DNA from 4 places in the Streptomyces sp. NBC_00271 genome. Region 3 is predicted to be linked to each of the others. Evidence: riboswitches for the same ligand, from Rfam matches in the RefSeq annotation. Region 3 holds a riboswitch; each other region holds the start of a gene.

Region 1 (3,703 bases), 1.2 Mb from region 3:
GGCCGCCGTCGCGGACGGCACGGGTGCGCAGAGCGGCGGCGTCCGATCCGGCGCCCGGTTCGGTCAGGCAGTAGCTCGCCAGGTCCTCCATGGCGCAGAGCCGGGGCAGCCATCGCTCCCGCTGAGCCAGCTCCCCGTACTGGTCGATCATCCAGGCGACCATGTTGTGGATGGAGAGATAGCCCGCGATGGACGGACAGCCCGAGGCCAGGGTCTCGAAGACAAGGACGCCGTCGGCACGGGTGAGGCCCGCGCCGCCCGCCTCCTGGCGGACGTACACACCGCCGAGGCCCAGTCCTGCGGCCTTGCGCAGGACGTCGAGCGGGAAGTGTTTGTCCCGGTCCCAGTCCAGGGCGTGCGGGGCGAGGTGGTCCTGGGCGAAGTCCAGGGTCGTCTCGACGAGGGCCTGTTGGTCCTCGGTGAGCAGGGTGGTGGTCATCGCGCTCAGCCCATCGTCGGGATGGTGAAGCTCGCGCCTTCCCGAAGCCCGAGGGCCAGCGCGAGGTGACGGTCTTCGTACGGGTGTAGAAGCGGATCGCGTCCGGACCGTGCTGGTTGAGGTCGCCGAAGCCGGAACGCTTCCAACCGCCGAAGGTGTGGTAGGCGACCGGGACGGGGATCGGCACGTTCACGCCGACCATGCCGGTGTTCACCCGGCGGGTGAAGTCGCGGGCGGTGTCGCCGTCCCGGGTGAAGATCGCGACACCGCTTCCGTAGACGTGCTCGCTGGGCAGCCGCAGGGCCTCCTCGTAGTCCGCGGCGCGGACCACGGACAGGACCGGCCCGAAGATCTCCTCCTGGTGGATGCGCATCGCGGGGGTGACCCGGTCGAACAGGGAGGCACCAGTGAAGAAGCCGTTCTCGTGCCCGGGCAGGACGAAGTCCCGTCCGTCGACGACGAGTTCCGCGCCCTCCTCGACACCGAGGTCGACGTAGCGGCGAACCCGGTCGACGGCGTCCCGTCCGACCAGCGGGCCGAAGTCCGCCTCGGGGTCGTCACTGCGGCCGATCCGCAGCGAGCAGATGCGCTCCTTCAGACGGGCGACCAGAGCGTCGGCGGTGTCCTCGCCGACCGGGATGGCGACGGAGATCGCCATACAGCGCTCCCCCGCCGAGCCGTACCCGGCGCCGATCAGGGCGTCCACGGCCTGGTCGAGGTCGGCGTCCGGCATCACGATCATGTGGTTCTTGGCGCCGCCGAAGCACTGGGCGCGCTTGCCGTGGGCCGCGGCGGTGGCGTAGACGTACGCGGCGATCGGGGTGGAGCCGACGAAGCCGAGCGCGCCGACGCGGGGGTCTTCGAGGAGGGTGTCGACGCTCTCCTTGCCGCCGTGGACGACGTTCAGGACGCCCGGCGGCAGGCCCGCCTCCAGGAAGAGTTCGGCGAGCCGCAGCGGTACGGACGGGTCGCGCTCGGAGGACTTGAGGATGAAGGCGTTGCCGCAGGCCAGCGCGGGAGCCGCCTTCCACAGGGGGATCATCGCGGGGAAGTTGAACGGGGTGATGCCGGCCACCACACCGATCGGGGCGCGCACGGAGTGGACGTCGATGCCGGTGCCGGCGTTGTCGGTGAACTCCCCCTTCAGCAGATGCGGGATCCCGGCGGCGAACTCCACCACTTCCAGGCCGCGTTGGACGTCGCCGTGTGCGTCGGCGACCGTCTTGCCGTGCTCGGAGGAGAGCAGCCGGGCCAGCGCGTCCCGCTCGCCCTCGACGAGTTGGAGGAAGCGGAGGAGGACGCGGGCACGGCGTTGCGGATTCCACTCGCCCCACTCGCGCTGCGCCGTCGCGGCGTCGGTGATCGCCGCCTCGGTCTCAGCGCGGTCGGCGAGCGGGACATGGGCCTGCACCTCGCCCGTGTTGGGGTCGTAGACGTCGCCGTAGGACCCCGATGTTCCCGGAGTGTGCTTGCCGCCGATGAAATGGCTCAACTCACGCACGGTGGCGCGGTCGTGTTCACGGACCATGGGTGCCTGCTCTCGTCAGGTGGGATCCCGGGGATGGCGCGCCGACCAACGGCACACACGGGCAGGGCCTTGTGCGTGCGGGGGTCGCGCGAGACGGCATGGGGCAGAGAAGGGTCGTTCAGACCGCGCGGATCGCGTCAGCGCGTGCCCGAGCCGCGGGACGCACGGGACTCGACGTCCGTACCGCGGGACGCGTGACGGTCCGCACCTGCCCGGCAGGGCGCGTGACGGTCCGTACCCGTCCGGCAGGACGCGTGACGGTCCCTACCTGCACGGCAGGACGCGCGGCAGTCGATGCCCGTCGGGCCGGATCACCAGGGTCGTGGGTGCACACTGATGCCATGCGTGTCTGCTCCATCCTCGTGGACAACACGGAACAAAACCGCGGCCGGTATCCTGACTCCCGGATCAGCGCGCGCCGTCCGCCTTCCCGACATCTCGCTCGTCAGTGGCGTCCTGCTCGACGACGTACTCCCCGGTCACAGTGGCGGGACCGTGCCGGATTCACACCGGCTTCCCTGCACCGCGGGCATTCCTCACGAGCATATAGTTGGACGTCCTAGTAAATCCACCCCGACACGCCCTCGGATGAGTCGGCCGAGCTCAACGACCGCGGGAATCGGACAGTTTCGGGCCGGCGAAGCGGACCGGGGCCTGGAATCTGGCGCGGCGGGCGGCGCGGCGGAAGGTGGTCAGCACCGTCGAGGACCACGACCCGATCCGATCCGCGGCCCGGGCGGCGAACTCGGCGTCGTGCGGGGAGATGACGACGGTCCGCCCCTGTGCCGCGAGTGCGTCGACGATGCGGACCAGCTCCGTCTTCGCCCGGTAGTCGAGCCCGCGGGTCGGCTCGGCCAGGAGCAGCGCGCGGGGCGCCGCGGAGAGTTGGATCGCGAGTACCAGGGCGCGTTTCCGCCCCTCGGACAGACCGCATGGATGGCTCGCGTGACGCGCTGCGCCATACGCGGTGAGGCCGAGGACAGCGCGAGCCATGGCTCCGTCCTTCGAACACACGGTGGTAGAGCGCCGTGAACGTCACAGCGATAGAGCGCGCCGAGCACGGCGGCTGAAAGGCTGTGCCTCCCAGCAGGGAGCAAACCGGTCGTGGCTTCGGTGGGGGTCACTGGCACATGATGAGCACAGGGAAATCCGACGACTGGGCGGACCGGGGTCGGATACGGCCCTTGGACCGGGCCCGTGCAGCCCGCGGCACCTGTCAGGACACGCCCTGCCGCATTCCCCAGGGCACGCAATGATGCGCACCTGGCAAGCGGGGTCGACTACGTCGGCGCCTGGGCCGTCTGCCAAGCTCTCGCCCCGATCCCGAGGCAATGCGGCGGCGGCATGCCAGCAGGCACGCCATCACCAACACCCTGTCGATCCAGTGTCCGCACCGCGCACAGCCCGGAGGCATCCGATGAACCACAAGCGCCCGGCAATGGATCCGCTCATCGTGACCGTGCTGGTCTTTCCGGGTGTGCGGCTGCTCGATGTGACCGGCCCCATCGAGGTGTTCACGACGGCGAACGAGTTCGGCGGGCGTTATCGGGTGCAGATCGCGTCCGAGGACGGGGCGGAGGTCATCACCTCCGCCGGGATCCGCCTCAGCGCCGACCTGTCCGCAGACGACGTACAAGAACCGTGCGACGTATTGGTGATCCCGGGCGGCCCGGAATGGGAGACGCTGATCAAGGACGACACTCTTCTGGATTCGGTCCGGCAACTGAACGACAAGA
Region 2 (3,703 bases), 6.7 Mb from region 3:
CCTACGGTCCACCTGCCACTGACGCCAAACAGAAGCCTGGGTAAATGGAACACATCACGCTCCTCCTCGGAATCGTGATCGTCACCGCTCTCGTGTTCGATTTCACGAACGGTTTCCACGACACTGCCAACGCGATGGCGACCACCATCTCGACCGGCGCCCTGAAGCCCAAGACGGCGGTGGCCATGTCCGCCGTGCTGAACCTCGTCGGCGCGTTCCTCTCCGTGGAGGTCGCCAAGACGATCTCCGGCGGGATCATCAACGAAGAGGGCATACGCGTCCAAGTGATCTTCGCGGCGCTCGTCGGCGCCATCCTCTGGAATCTGCTGACCTGGCTTCTGGGTCTGCCCTCCAGCTCCTCCCACGCACTGTTCGGCGGCCTGATCGGCGCCGCGGTCATGTCGGCCGGCTGGTCGTCGGTGAACGGCTCGACCGTCGTCACCAAGGTGCTCATCCCCGCGGTCGCCGCGCCCATCGTGGCCGGACTCGCCGCGATGCTGGCCACCCGGCTGACCTACCGGATCGGCAACCGCGCCGACGAGAAGGCGACCGCCAAGGGCTACCGCGCCGGCCAGATCGCCTCCGCCGGCCTGGTCTCCCTGGCGCACGGCACGAACGACGCCCAGAAGACGATGGGCATCATCACCCTCGCCCTGGTCACCGGCGGCGTCATTGCCCCGGGCTCGAACCCCCCGCTGTGGGTCATCGTCTCGGCCGGTACGGCCATCGCGCTCGGCACCTACCTGGGCGGCTGGCGCATCATCCGCACCATGGGCAAGGGCCTCACGGACCTCGCGCCGCCGCAGGGCTTCGCCGCCCAGACCAGCGCCGCGACGGCCATCCTGGCCTCCTCGCACATCGGCTTCTCCCTCTCCACCACCCAGGTCTGCTCCGGCGCCGTGATGGGCTCGGGCCTCGGCCGCAAGGGCGGAGTGGTCCGCTGGTCGACCGCGACCCGGATGTTCGTCGCCTGGGGCCTGACCCTGCCGGCCGCCGGTCTGGCCGGTGCCTCCGCCGAGTTCCTCACCAAGCAGGGCACCTGGGGCATCGTCCTCACCGGCGCCCTGCTCGTCGCCGGGGCCGGCACCATCTGGAAGCTCTCCCGCCGCCAGCCGGTCACCGTCGACAACGTCAACGACGTCGACGCCGAGCCCGCGGGCGTCGTCACCACCGCGATCGCCGCCGTCACCCCGCCGCCCGCGGGCCCCGTCACCGGCGACCTGTCCGGCGACCTGAAGACCACCATCCCGTCCCCGGACGCGGAGCCCACCCGCCCGGCCACGGTGTAAGGACAGAACAGCATGCACATCGACTGGGCAGCCCTCGGCTCCGTCTTCGGAGTCAGCCTCGTGACCACCGTCGGCCTCGTCGGCCTCTTCACCCTCGGCATCGTCGGCCTCTCCAAGCGCGAGTCCGCGTCCGCCCAGGGCGGCTCCGCGACCCTCGCGGTCACCGGCGCGTACGTCTGCTTCGCGGCGTGCGCCGCGGCGGTGGCGTACGGCATCTTCCTGATCGTCGGCAAGTAACCCAAAACGGGCAGCACTTCGAGTGGGGTGCGGGACGGATCACCGTCCCGCACCCCACCTGTATGTGGGCCTTCGCACACTCTCCCCGCGCAGGTCAACGGCAAGTTGACGGGTCTTCCAACCCGTGGTGGACTGCCGGAGCCAAGTACGGCGACAGAAGAGGAAGCCGGTGTGAATCCGGCGCGGTCCCGCCACTGTGACCGGGGAAGGAACTCCCCGGGAGCCAGGAACTCTCCCCGCCGGTCTCGTCGAACCAGGGCGCGGACACCCTGAGTGAGGACATAACGCCATGCGCGGCTGCCCAAGTGCCCTGCGAGCGACGGTTCCACCCGACCTGACGGTCGGCTGACCCCGTGCGTGCCGATCGCGTCTTCGCGTACGGCGCCGCCGCCGGCCTCCTCGGTGACCTGCTGCTCGGCGATCCCCGCCGGGGGCATCCGGTCGCCGTGTTCGGGCGGAGCGCGGCAGCCGTGGAGCGGGTGCTGTGGCGGGACCACCGCGGGTGGGGCGCGCTGCACACCGCTGTGTGCGTGGGAGGTGCCGCCGGACTCGCCGCCGTCGCTTGCCGTGCCGTACGCCCCTCACGTGCCGCGTCCCTCGCGCTGACGGCCGCCGCCACCTGGGCCGTCGTCGGGGGCACCACGCTCGGGCGGGAGGCCCGGGCGATCGGTGACGCCCTCGCGGACGGGGAGATCGAGACGGCCCGGGAGCGGCTGCCGCATCTGTGCGGACGGGATCCCCAGGCCCTCGGCGCCGACGGCATCGCGCGCGCCGTCGTCGAGTCCGTCGCCGAGAACACCTCCGACGCCGTGGTGGGCGCCCTGGTGTGGGGTGCCGTGGGCGGAGTCACGGGGCTCGTCGGCTTTCGGGCCGTCAACACCCTTGACGCCATGGTCGGTCACAGGTCGCCCAGATACCGGCGGTACGGGTGGGCCTCGGCCCGGCTCGACGACGTCGCCGGATGGCCGGGGGCTCGTCTCACCGCCGTGCTCGCCGCCCTCGCGGGTGACAGTCCCCGAGGGGCCCTGCGAGCCTGGCGCGCCGACGCCGTCAAGCATCCGAGCCCCAACGCCGGGCCCGTGGAGGCCTCGTTCGCGGGGGCGCTCGGGGTGCGCCTGGGCGGCACCCTCTCCTACGGCGGGCGCGTCGAGCACCGGCCCGAACTCAACGGCGCCGGACGCGCCGTGCACGTCGACGACATCGAGCGGGCCGTACGGCTGTCACGGCGTGTCGGCTGGCTCGCCCTCGGCGTGAGCGCCGGCGGACGGCTGCTCGCACAGAGGCTTCTCAGGAAGGGGCGTACGTCATGAGCGGCGGGCTGCTCGTCGCCGGGACCACCTCCGACGCCGGCAAGAGCGTCGTGACCGCCGGGATCTGCCGGTGGCTGGTGCGCCACGGCGTCAAGGTCGCGCCCTTCAAGGCGCAGAACATGTCCCTGAACTCGTTCGTGACGCGCGAGGGCGCCGAGATCGGGCGCGCGCAGGCCATGCAGGCGCAGGCCGCCCGGGTGGAGCCGACCGCGCTCATGAACCCCGTGCTGCTCAAGCCGGGCAGCGACCGGAGCAGTCAGGTCGTCCTCATGGGAAAGCCCGTGGGCGAGATGACCGCCCGTGGCTACCACGGTGGGCGGCAGGAAGCCCTCCTCACCACCGTGCTGGACTGTCTCGCCGAGTTGCGGGGCACGTATGACGCGGTGATCTGTGAGGGGGCCGGCAGTCCTGCCGAGATCAATCTGCGGCGGACCGACATCGTGAACATGGGGATCGCGCGCAATGCGCGGCTGCCCGTGCTCGTCGTCGGCGACATCGACCGCGGGGGTGTGTTCGCCTCGTTCTTCGGGACGGTCGCGCTGCTGTCGCGGGAGGACCAGGAGTTCGTCGCCGGGTTCCTCGTCAACAAGTTCAGGGGGGACGTCTCCCTGCTGGAGCCGGGGCTCGACATGCTCCACGGCCTCACCGGGCGGCCTACGTACGGCGTCCTGCCCTTCCGACACGGCCTCGGCATCGACGAGGAGGACGGGCTGCGGGTGTCGTTGCGGGGAGCGGTCCGGGAGTCCCGAGTGACCTCCCCCGTCGGCGAGCACGTGCTGCGCGTCGCCGTCTGCGCGATCCCGCTGATGTCCAACTTCACGGACGTGGACGCGCTGGCCGCCGAGCCGGGTGTCGTGGTGCGGTTCG
Region 3 (3,703 bases):
GGCCAGTCGGTCCGGCCGTTTCGGAAGCTCCCGATCGCGCTGACCAGCGTAGTAGCGCTCGCTCGCGTCGGTCAGGGCGTCCACTTCGGCGTCGGTGAGCAGCTTCTCCGACAAATACCAGCCACGCTCCGAATAAAGCCGGACATCTTTCTCGGACGGGAGCAGTTCGACTTCCTCGGCGGTAAGTCCTGAATGGTCGTACATTCCGCGACTCCTGTTACCGTGAATGGGGTGCAACAGCGACATCCACCCGCACGCTAGCGGACCATGGTGCGCCATGCTAGCGTTGCCGTGATTTTTTTCATGAAGACTTGACCGGGGGTTGCGGTGGCCATATTCGACAAGGATATTCGAATCCTGATCGCGGACAACAAAGACTTCCGCAACATCTGGCTCGGAGAAACCTCGGCGCATTTCGGCGGACAGCTGACCAGTTTTCTCCTACCCTTGATCGCGGTCACCTACCTCCATGCGGACGGCACGGGCGTGGGACTCGTCTCGGCGGTGCAGTTCGTCCCCGTCGTGGTGCTCTCGCTGATCGCCGGTGTCATGGTCGACCGGTATCCGCCGCGCCGCACCCTCGTCGCCGCGAGTGTCGCTCAGGGCGCGGCGCTTGCGGTGCTCGCCGCGTTCCAGGCGGCCGACGGGCTGAACTTCGGCCAACTTGTCGTCGCCGCCGCCGTGATCGGTGTCGCCACCGTCTTCTACGAAGTCGCCTACCAGTCCACGCTGCCCAGGCTCCTGCCGCTGAACTCCATCGCCGCGGCCAACGGCCTGCACCAGGCGACGTATTCGGTCAGCACCCTCGCCGGTCCGGCCGCGGCCGGCTTCCTCGTCGGCCAGTTGGGGGCGTCGCCGACCCTGACGGTGGCCGCCGCATGCTCCGCCGGTGCCGCGGTGAGCGGTCTGCTGCTGCGGGGCGTCAAGGCCCCCGAACAGCCACGTGAGTCGGCGCTGAAGGCGATCGGCTCCGGGCTCCGCTACACGTGGTCCCTGCGCCCGATCCGGGACCTGTGCGTTCAGGCCGGCCTATCGAACCTGCACGAGAAGGCGTTCCTGACCGTCTTCCTGGTGTTCGCCGTCCGTGACCTCGACATGAGCGGCACCACCGTGGGCGTGATCACCGGCATCGGCAGTGTGGGGGCCCTGATCGGCTCGCTCTGCGCCACCCGGCTCACCCGACGGTGGGCCGTCGGCGGTGTGCTGGCCCTGGGTGCGGTGCTGGCCGCGGTGGGTCTGCTGCTCGTACCCGCCGTCAGCCAGGTCGGCGGGTACGTCGCCGTGCTCGCGTCGGTCGCCATGATGGTGAACGGCTTCGGCGTCGCACTGTTCAACGTGTTCGCCGTCAGCCTGCGGCAGGCCATTCCGCCGGAGCACCAGATCGGCGCGGTGACCGCGAGCTACCGCCTTGTCGCCCTGGGGACGCTGCCCCTGGGAGCCCTCGTCGGCGGTGCGCTGGCTGACGCCCTGTCACCCGGCACGGCCCTGTGGGCCGTCGGGGTCTCCTACCTGGTCGTCTCGTTCTGGCTCACGTTCTCCCCCCTCCGCGGGGCTCGCACGCTGGAGGAGGCACAGAAGCTCGGTCGTACGACGGACACGCCCGAGTCCCAGGACGCGGACCGGTCCCCCTCGGTCTGAGAGCGAGGCCGGGGCCCCGAACTCAGCCGGGTTCCGCCACGGCTGACCCGCTGTTCACAGGGGACCGCCCACCTGGTGCGAGAGGAAGATCACGCCAGGTGGCGCGGTCTTGGCCCCACACCCGACACGCGGTACGGTCGGTGCGATATCGATGACGGCAAGACGGAAGCCGGTGGGAAACCGGCACGGTCGCGCCACTGTGAACGAGAGGCTCCAGCCCGCTGGGACCCCTTGTGAGTCAGACCCGTAGCCGTCGTCCAGTGCACCACCGAGATGGGACGCGAACTCCCGAGGAGGCCCTGCCATGGCGCAGACCGTCGCCCAGCCGACAACCACCACCCCCGTCGTTCCCGCCAAGCTGCCGCTCAAGGCGATTGCTCCGTGGGCGGTCTTCTTCGGCATTCTGATGCTCGTCCTGCTGTACTTCGTCGGTGCCGAACAGGGCGCCACCTCCGTCGTCTCCGGCTCGGACGTCCACGAGTGGGTACACGACGCCCGCCACCTTCTCGGCTTCCCCTGCCACTGACCGAGGGGAACCCCAGCACTCCCATGAACTCCGCGACGGTAAGAAATCTGCTCGTGCGGGGCATGTTGGCCGGCCTCGGTGCCGGCCTGCTCGCCCTGGTTGCCGCCTACTTCCTCGGTGAGCCGAACGTCGACAGCGCGATCAGCTTCGAGGAAGCCCACTCCCACGAGCACGAGATGGAGATCGTCTCCCGGTCTCTGCAGTCCACCGCCGGTCTCGCCACCGGCGTCCTGGTCTACGGCGTCGCCTTCGGCGGCATCGCCGCGCTGGCCTTCTCCTTCGCGCTCGGCCGCGTCGGCCGCTTCAGCCCGCGGGCGACCGCACTGCTGCTGTCCGGCTGCGCGCTGCTGGCCGTGTACGTCGTGCCGTTCCTGAAGTACCCGGCCAACCCGCCGTCGGTCGGCAACGCCGACACCATCGGCAAGCGGACCACCCTGTACTTCCTGATGATGGTGCTCAGCGTGCTCCTCGCGATCGCCGCCACCATCCTGGGCAAGCGGCTGGCACCCAGGATCGGCACCTGGTACGCCACCGTTGGCGCGGTGGCCGCCTTCGCCGTCGTGATCGGTCTGGCGTACGCGTTCCTGCCGGTCATCAACGAGGTGCCGAAGGACTTCCCGGCCACCCTGCTGTGGCGGTTCCGTCTCTCCGCACTGGCCATACAGACCGTCCTGTGGGGCGGATTCGGCCTGGTCTTCGGCGAGTTGGCCGAGCGCTTGCTGAACCCCAAGCCGGTGACGGCCGCCGCGAGCGGACGGGTCGCCGTCCCCAGCTGACCTGACGCGCCACACGAGTGAAGGCCCCCGGAACCATCCGGGGGCCTTCTCGTGTTGTAAGTCCCCTACCATCGGGGTGTGTTCCGTGGAGAGAGTGGTCAACCGGTGAAGGATTGACGGGAGTTGTTAAGAGTTGAAAGAATCCAGCTCGCTTCGCCGCGTCTGAAGTGAGCGAAGCGACACGAGTGGCTTGGGCGGCATGCCTGCCGCCGGTTCTGCGTCGGGTCATCCCGTTCTGCCGTCCGCGTCGGTCACTCGCGCGCCATCACCTCCCACACTTTCGATTTCACAGAGGCTCATCTTGTCGCGTTCGCAACACTCCAGAACTCTGGCTGTGCTCGCCGCAACCGCATTCGCCACCTCCGCCGTGCCCCTGCTCGGCGCGGGGGTGGCCAGTGCCACGACCGCCGGGGCGTGCGAGTCCGCCACGGTCCAGTACCGCATCGTCGGCGCCGACGGAAACGTCGTGGGCGCCGACTGGACCTCGCAGGGCGGGTTCCATCAATGGGACACCGTTCCCGGGAGCGTCCAGGTCCGGCTGGCTCCGGGCCAGACGGTCGGGGAGGGCTGCAAGTACCCCGTGTCCCTCGCCGAATACACCACCGAGGGGCCGAACTGGTACGTCTCCGGACACCAGAGCCTGGTCGACAAGGCCACGGTCTACCTCACCGCCGACGACGTCGCCGGTACGGACGACGCGAAGCGGACCTGGCAGAAGCTCACCGTGAAGGCGCCGGACTGCTACGGCCAGATCGACCTGTAC
Region 4 (3,703 bases), 8.9 Mb from region 3:
ACGAGTACGTGGAGGTACCCGCCCGGCGCTGGCTGCTGCGGCCCTTCCTGAGATCCCTGCGACGCACTCCGGTGTCACGTTGATCAGGCGGGGCTGTCCCACAGCACATGCAGGGTCGGCGGCTTGCGGAAGACGAGCCCCTGCGGGGTGGCCGGACGGGCCGGGTCGAGGCGCAGGGCGGGGAGGCGTTCGAGCAGGCGCTGAAGGGCGATACGGGTCTCCAGTCGGGCGAGGTGCGCGGCGAGGCAGTAGTGCGGGCCGTGCGCGAAGGCCAGCTGGAGACGCGCGTTCTCGCGGCGGACGTCGAACCGATCGGGATCGGGGAAGACGGCCGGGTCGCGGTTGGCGCCGGCCAGGGAGACGGTGACCAAATCACCCCGGCGGATCGTGGCCGGGCCGAGGACGGTGTCACGGGTGGCGTACCGGTCCACGACCGCCGCTCCGGGTTCGAGGCGCAGCGACTCCTCGATCGCGCCGTCCAGCAGGCCGTCGTCGTCGCGGACAAGGGCGAGTTGGCCGGGGTGTCGCAGCAGGTGCAGCAGGGCGTTGGTGATCATCGCCTCGGTGGTCTCTATCCCGCCGAACATCAGCACCGCGGCGTTGGAGGCCACTTCGGGCAGCTCCAGCCGCTCGGCGGCGGAGCCGAGGAGCGACGTCGCGCCCGGGTCGGCGACGGTGGCTTCGACGGCGGCCCGCAGCCGCGCGTACGCCTCCGCGCCCGCGGGTGCCGCCTCGTGTCCCGCGGTGATGTCCGAGACCGACCGCACGATGGAGTCGTACCAGGAGAGCACCGTGTCCGCGCTGGTGCCGACCAGCCCGAGCGCCTCGGTCACGACGGCGACGGCGAGCGGGCCGGCGAAGGCACGTCGCAGTTCGACGGCGCCCGCCGGTTCCAGCGCGGCGATGAGCCGGTCGGTCTCCCGCTCGATGAACGAGGCGAAGCCGCCGCGAACTTCCCTGGGGCGGAAGGGAGCGGTGAAGGGCTCCCGGTGGCGGGCGTGCTCGTCACCGTCCAGGGACAGCATGCTCGGGCCGACGACCTGTGCGGTGGAGAACCGGGGGTCGTCGACGGTGAAGGTCGCGGGGTCCCGCATCACGTTCAGTGCGAGATCACGGCGGGTCACCAGCCAGCCGTCCAGCTCGGGCAGCCAGGAAACAGGCTCGTGGGCACGGAGTCGCGCCAGCCGCGGATGCGGATCCGCGGCGAGTTCGGCGAGCGTGGTCGCGGCACCGAGCGGGAAGGAGCCGACGGCGCTCATCGCAAGCCTTGGCCGGGCACGAGGAATTGGATCACAACCAAGGCTAACAATCGCGCTGAGGCCGCGGCTGACGGGGCGTGACAATTTGCCGAGGCCAGTCAAGGGAATCCGGTGCGAATCCGGAGCTGACGCGCAGCGGTAAGGGTGACAGGCGGGGCAACACGAAGCCACTGGACGGCGGTCATATGTGACCGGAGTCCGGGAAGGCGCCTCGTCCGGGCGATCCCGAGTCCGAAGACCTGCTGGCGGACCGTACGAACGGGCCCCGCGCCTGGGCCCTCGACGCCAGAGAATGTCCCGTGCCCGTTGCGCGCCCAGCCCGCCGCTGTGCCCTGCTCCTTTCCGGAGCCCTGTTGCTGACCGCTTGTGGTGGCGGCTCGTCCGCCGACGGGAGCAAGTCCCCGAAATCCGCCGGTGCGGTGTCGCTCGACAACTGCGGCCGGAAGATCACGATCGCCTCCGCGCCGAAGGCGACCATCCCGGCCGGAGGAGTTCATGGACGTCGGTACCACCGTCTATCAGGGCGACACGGCGCTCGGCGTCGTCGAGGAGTTCGTGCATCTGCGGCTGGTGCCGTCGCGCGAGCATTCGCCCGAGCGGGACGAAAAGGTCGCCGCCGAGGTACGGGAGCGGATCGCGGACGAGGTGCGCCGGCCGGGGTTCCTGGCGGTGACGGCCCGCATCGGCAGTCGGCTGTGCGGCTTCGGCACCGCCGTGCGCTCCGCGGATCCCGCCCCGGAACATCCGGTACTGGGGGCGCGGCGGTCGCAGGAGTGGCTCGCGGGTGCCGTACGGATCACCGATCTCGTGGTGGCGCCCGCGGCGCGCGGCCGTGGCGTCGGCACCGGGATCCTCGACATACTGCTGCTGCCCGCCATGGACGACCGGGCCTGGGCGGTGACCGACCATCAGGACACCACGGCGCTGAACTTCTTCCGCTGCCGGGGCTGGCGCCAGACCGTGTACCCGCGGCCGGGGGCGCACCCCGCGCAGATCGTCCTACTCGCTCCACGGCACCCGACGCTGTCCGAGATCCCTGTGCTGCCGTAGTACGAACCCGGCCTGTTGATCAAGACCACCCCTGGGAGGTCAAGGTCACAGCCGCGTCCTCTGCTGCTCACCTGCGTATCTGGCCTAGCATCCGAGCATGACGGTCCTGCCTGACGACGGGCTCTCGCTGGCCGCCGAGTTCCCTGACGCGACCCATGAGCAGTGGCAACGCCTGGTTGAAGGCGTCCTGCGCAAGTCGGGCAAGGAAGTCTCGGGCGCGGCAGCGGAAGACGCCCTGTCCACGACGCTTGAGGACGGGCTGCGCGCCCGTCCCCTGTACACCGCGGACGACTCCGCGCCCGATCCCGGCCTGCCCGGTTTCGCTCCCTTCGTACGGGGCGGACGCCCCGAGGGCAACACCCTCGGCGGCTGGGACGTACGGCAGCAGCACACGGCCGCCGACGGCGCGGCGGTCCTCGCGGACCTGGAGAACGGCGTCACCTCGCTCTGGCTGGTCGCCGGTGCGGGCGGCATCGCGGTGTCCTCGCTCGGCCGGGTCCTCGACGGCGTCTATCTCGACCTGGCGCCCGTCGTCCTCGACGCGGGACGTGAAGTCGAGCCCGCCGCACGCGAGTTGCTACGGCTCTACCAGGAGCGCGGGGTCGCCAAGGAGGCGGCGCGCGGCAACCTGGGAGCCGACCCGCTGGGCCACGAGGCCCGTACGGGAGACAGCGGGTTCGACTTCGCGCCCGTCGCCGCCCTCGCGGGGCTGTGCGCCGAGGAGTATCCGGGGCTGCGGGCGCTGACCGTGGACGCGCTGCCGTACCACGAGGCCGGTGGCTCGGCGGCGCAGGAGCTGGGCAGTTCGCTGGCGACCGGCGTCGCCTATCTGCGGGAGCTGACCGAGGCGGGCCTGACCGTGCAACAGGCCGCCGCGCAGTTGGAGTTCCGGTACGCGGCCACCGCCGACCAGTTCCTGACCATCGCCAAGTTGCGGGCGGCGCGCCGGCTCTGGGCGCGGGTGAGCGAGGTCTGCGGGGCCCCGGGCGGGCAGGTGCAGCACGCGGTGACCTCGCCGGTGATGATGTCCCGCCGCGATCCGTGGGTGAACATGCTGCGCACGACGGTCGCGACGCTGGCCGCCGGCGTGGGCGGCGCCGACGCCGTCACCGTGTTGCCCTTCGACCACGCCCTGGGTCTGCCGGACGCGTTCGCCCGGCGGATCGCCCGCAACACCTCGACCATCCTGGTCGAGGAGTCGCATCTGTCCCGGGTGATCGACCCGGCGGGCGGCTCCTGGTACGTGGAGCGGCTCACGGACGAACTCGCCCACGCGGGCTGGGAGTTCTTCCAGTGGATCGAGCGGGAGGGTGGCCAGGCGGCGGCCCTGCGCTCCGGGCGGCTCGGCCGGGACCTCGCAGGCACCTGGGAGGCGCGCAGCGCGAAGCTCGCCA

Evidence for each region. Region 3 has a riboswitch for cobalamin ahead of OG798_RS45865 (CbtB domain-containing protein). Riboswitches for the same ligand answer to the same signal wherever they lie in the genome.
Region 1: linked by a shared signal. The riboswitch ahead of OG798_RS51570 (CoA-acylating methylmalonate-semialdehyde dehydrogenase) and the one ahead of OG798_RS45865 (CbtB domain-containing protein) in region 3 are both predicted to bind cobalamin.
Region 2: linked by a shared signal. The riboswitch ahead of OG798_RS15950 (cobalamin biosynthesis protein) and the one ahead of OG798_RS45865 (CbtB domain-containing protein) in region 3 are both predicted to bind cobalamin.
Region 4: linked by a shared signal. The riboswitch ahead of OG798_RS05785 (GNAT family N-acetyltransferase) and the one ahead of OG798_RS45865 (CbtB domain-containing protein) in region 3 are both predicted to bind cobalamin.

Annotation. Positions count from the first base shown of each region.
Region 1 is NZ_CP108070.1:11,290,891-11,294,593, reverse strand. Features, by position in the region: gene OG798_RS51575 (acyl-CoA dehydrogenase family protein) at 1-439, opposite strand, end outside; partial or broken gene OG798_RS51570 (CoA-acylating methylmalonate-semialdehyde dehydrogenase) at 445-1,967, opposite strand; cobalamin riboswitch at 2,337-2,510, opposite strand; partial or broken gene OG798_RS51565 (cobalt ABC transporter ATP-binding protein) at 2,685-2,966, opposite strand; gene OG798_RS51560 (GlxA family transcriptional regulator) at 3,385-3,703, shown strand, end outside.
Region 2 is NZ_CP108070.1:3,398,134-3,401,836, forward strand. Features, by position in the region: gene OG798_RS15940 (inorganic phosphate transporter) at 45-1,289, shown strand; gene OG798_RS15945 (hypothetical protein) at 1,302-1,526, shown strand; cobalamin riboswitch at 1,638-1,778, shown strand; gene OG798_RS15950 (cobalamin biosynthesis protein) at 1,880-2,836, shown strand; gene OG798_RS15955 (cobyric acid synthase) at 2,833-3,703, shown strand, end outside.
Region 3 is NZ_CP108070.1:10,078,895-10,082,597, forward strand. Features, by position in the region: gene OG798_RS45855 (phytanoyl-CoA dioxygenase family protein) at 1-246, opposite strand, end outside; gene OG798_RS45860 (MFS transporter) at 328-1,638, shown strand; cobalamin riboswitch at 1,759-1,907, shown strand; gene OG798_RS45865 (CbtB domain-containing protein) at 1,943-2,164, shown strand; gene OG798_RS45870 (CbtA family protein) at 2,188-2,940, shown strand; gene OG798_RS45875 (hypothetical protein) at 3,275-3,703, shown strand, end outside.
Region 4 is NZ_CP108070.1:1,176,982-1,180,684, forward strand. Features, by position in the region: gene OG798_RS05775 (acyltransferase family protein) at 1-83, shown strand, start outside; gene OG798_RS05780 (cytochrome P450) at 84-1,259, opposite strand; cobalamin riboswitch at 1,338-1,518, shown strand; gene OG798_RS05785 (GNAT family N-acetyltransferase) at 1,755-2,309, shown strand; gene OG798_RS05790 (methylmalonyl-CoA mutase subunit beta) at 2,407-3,703, shown strand, end outside.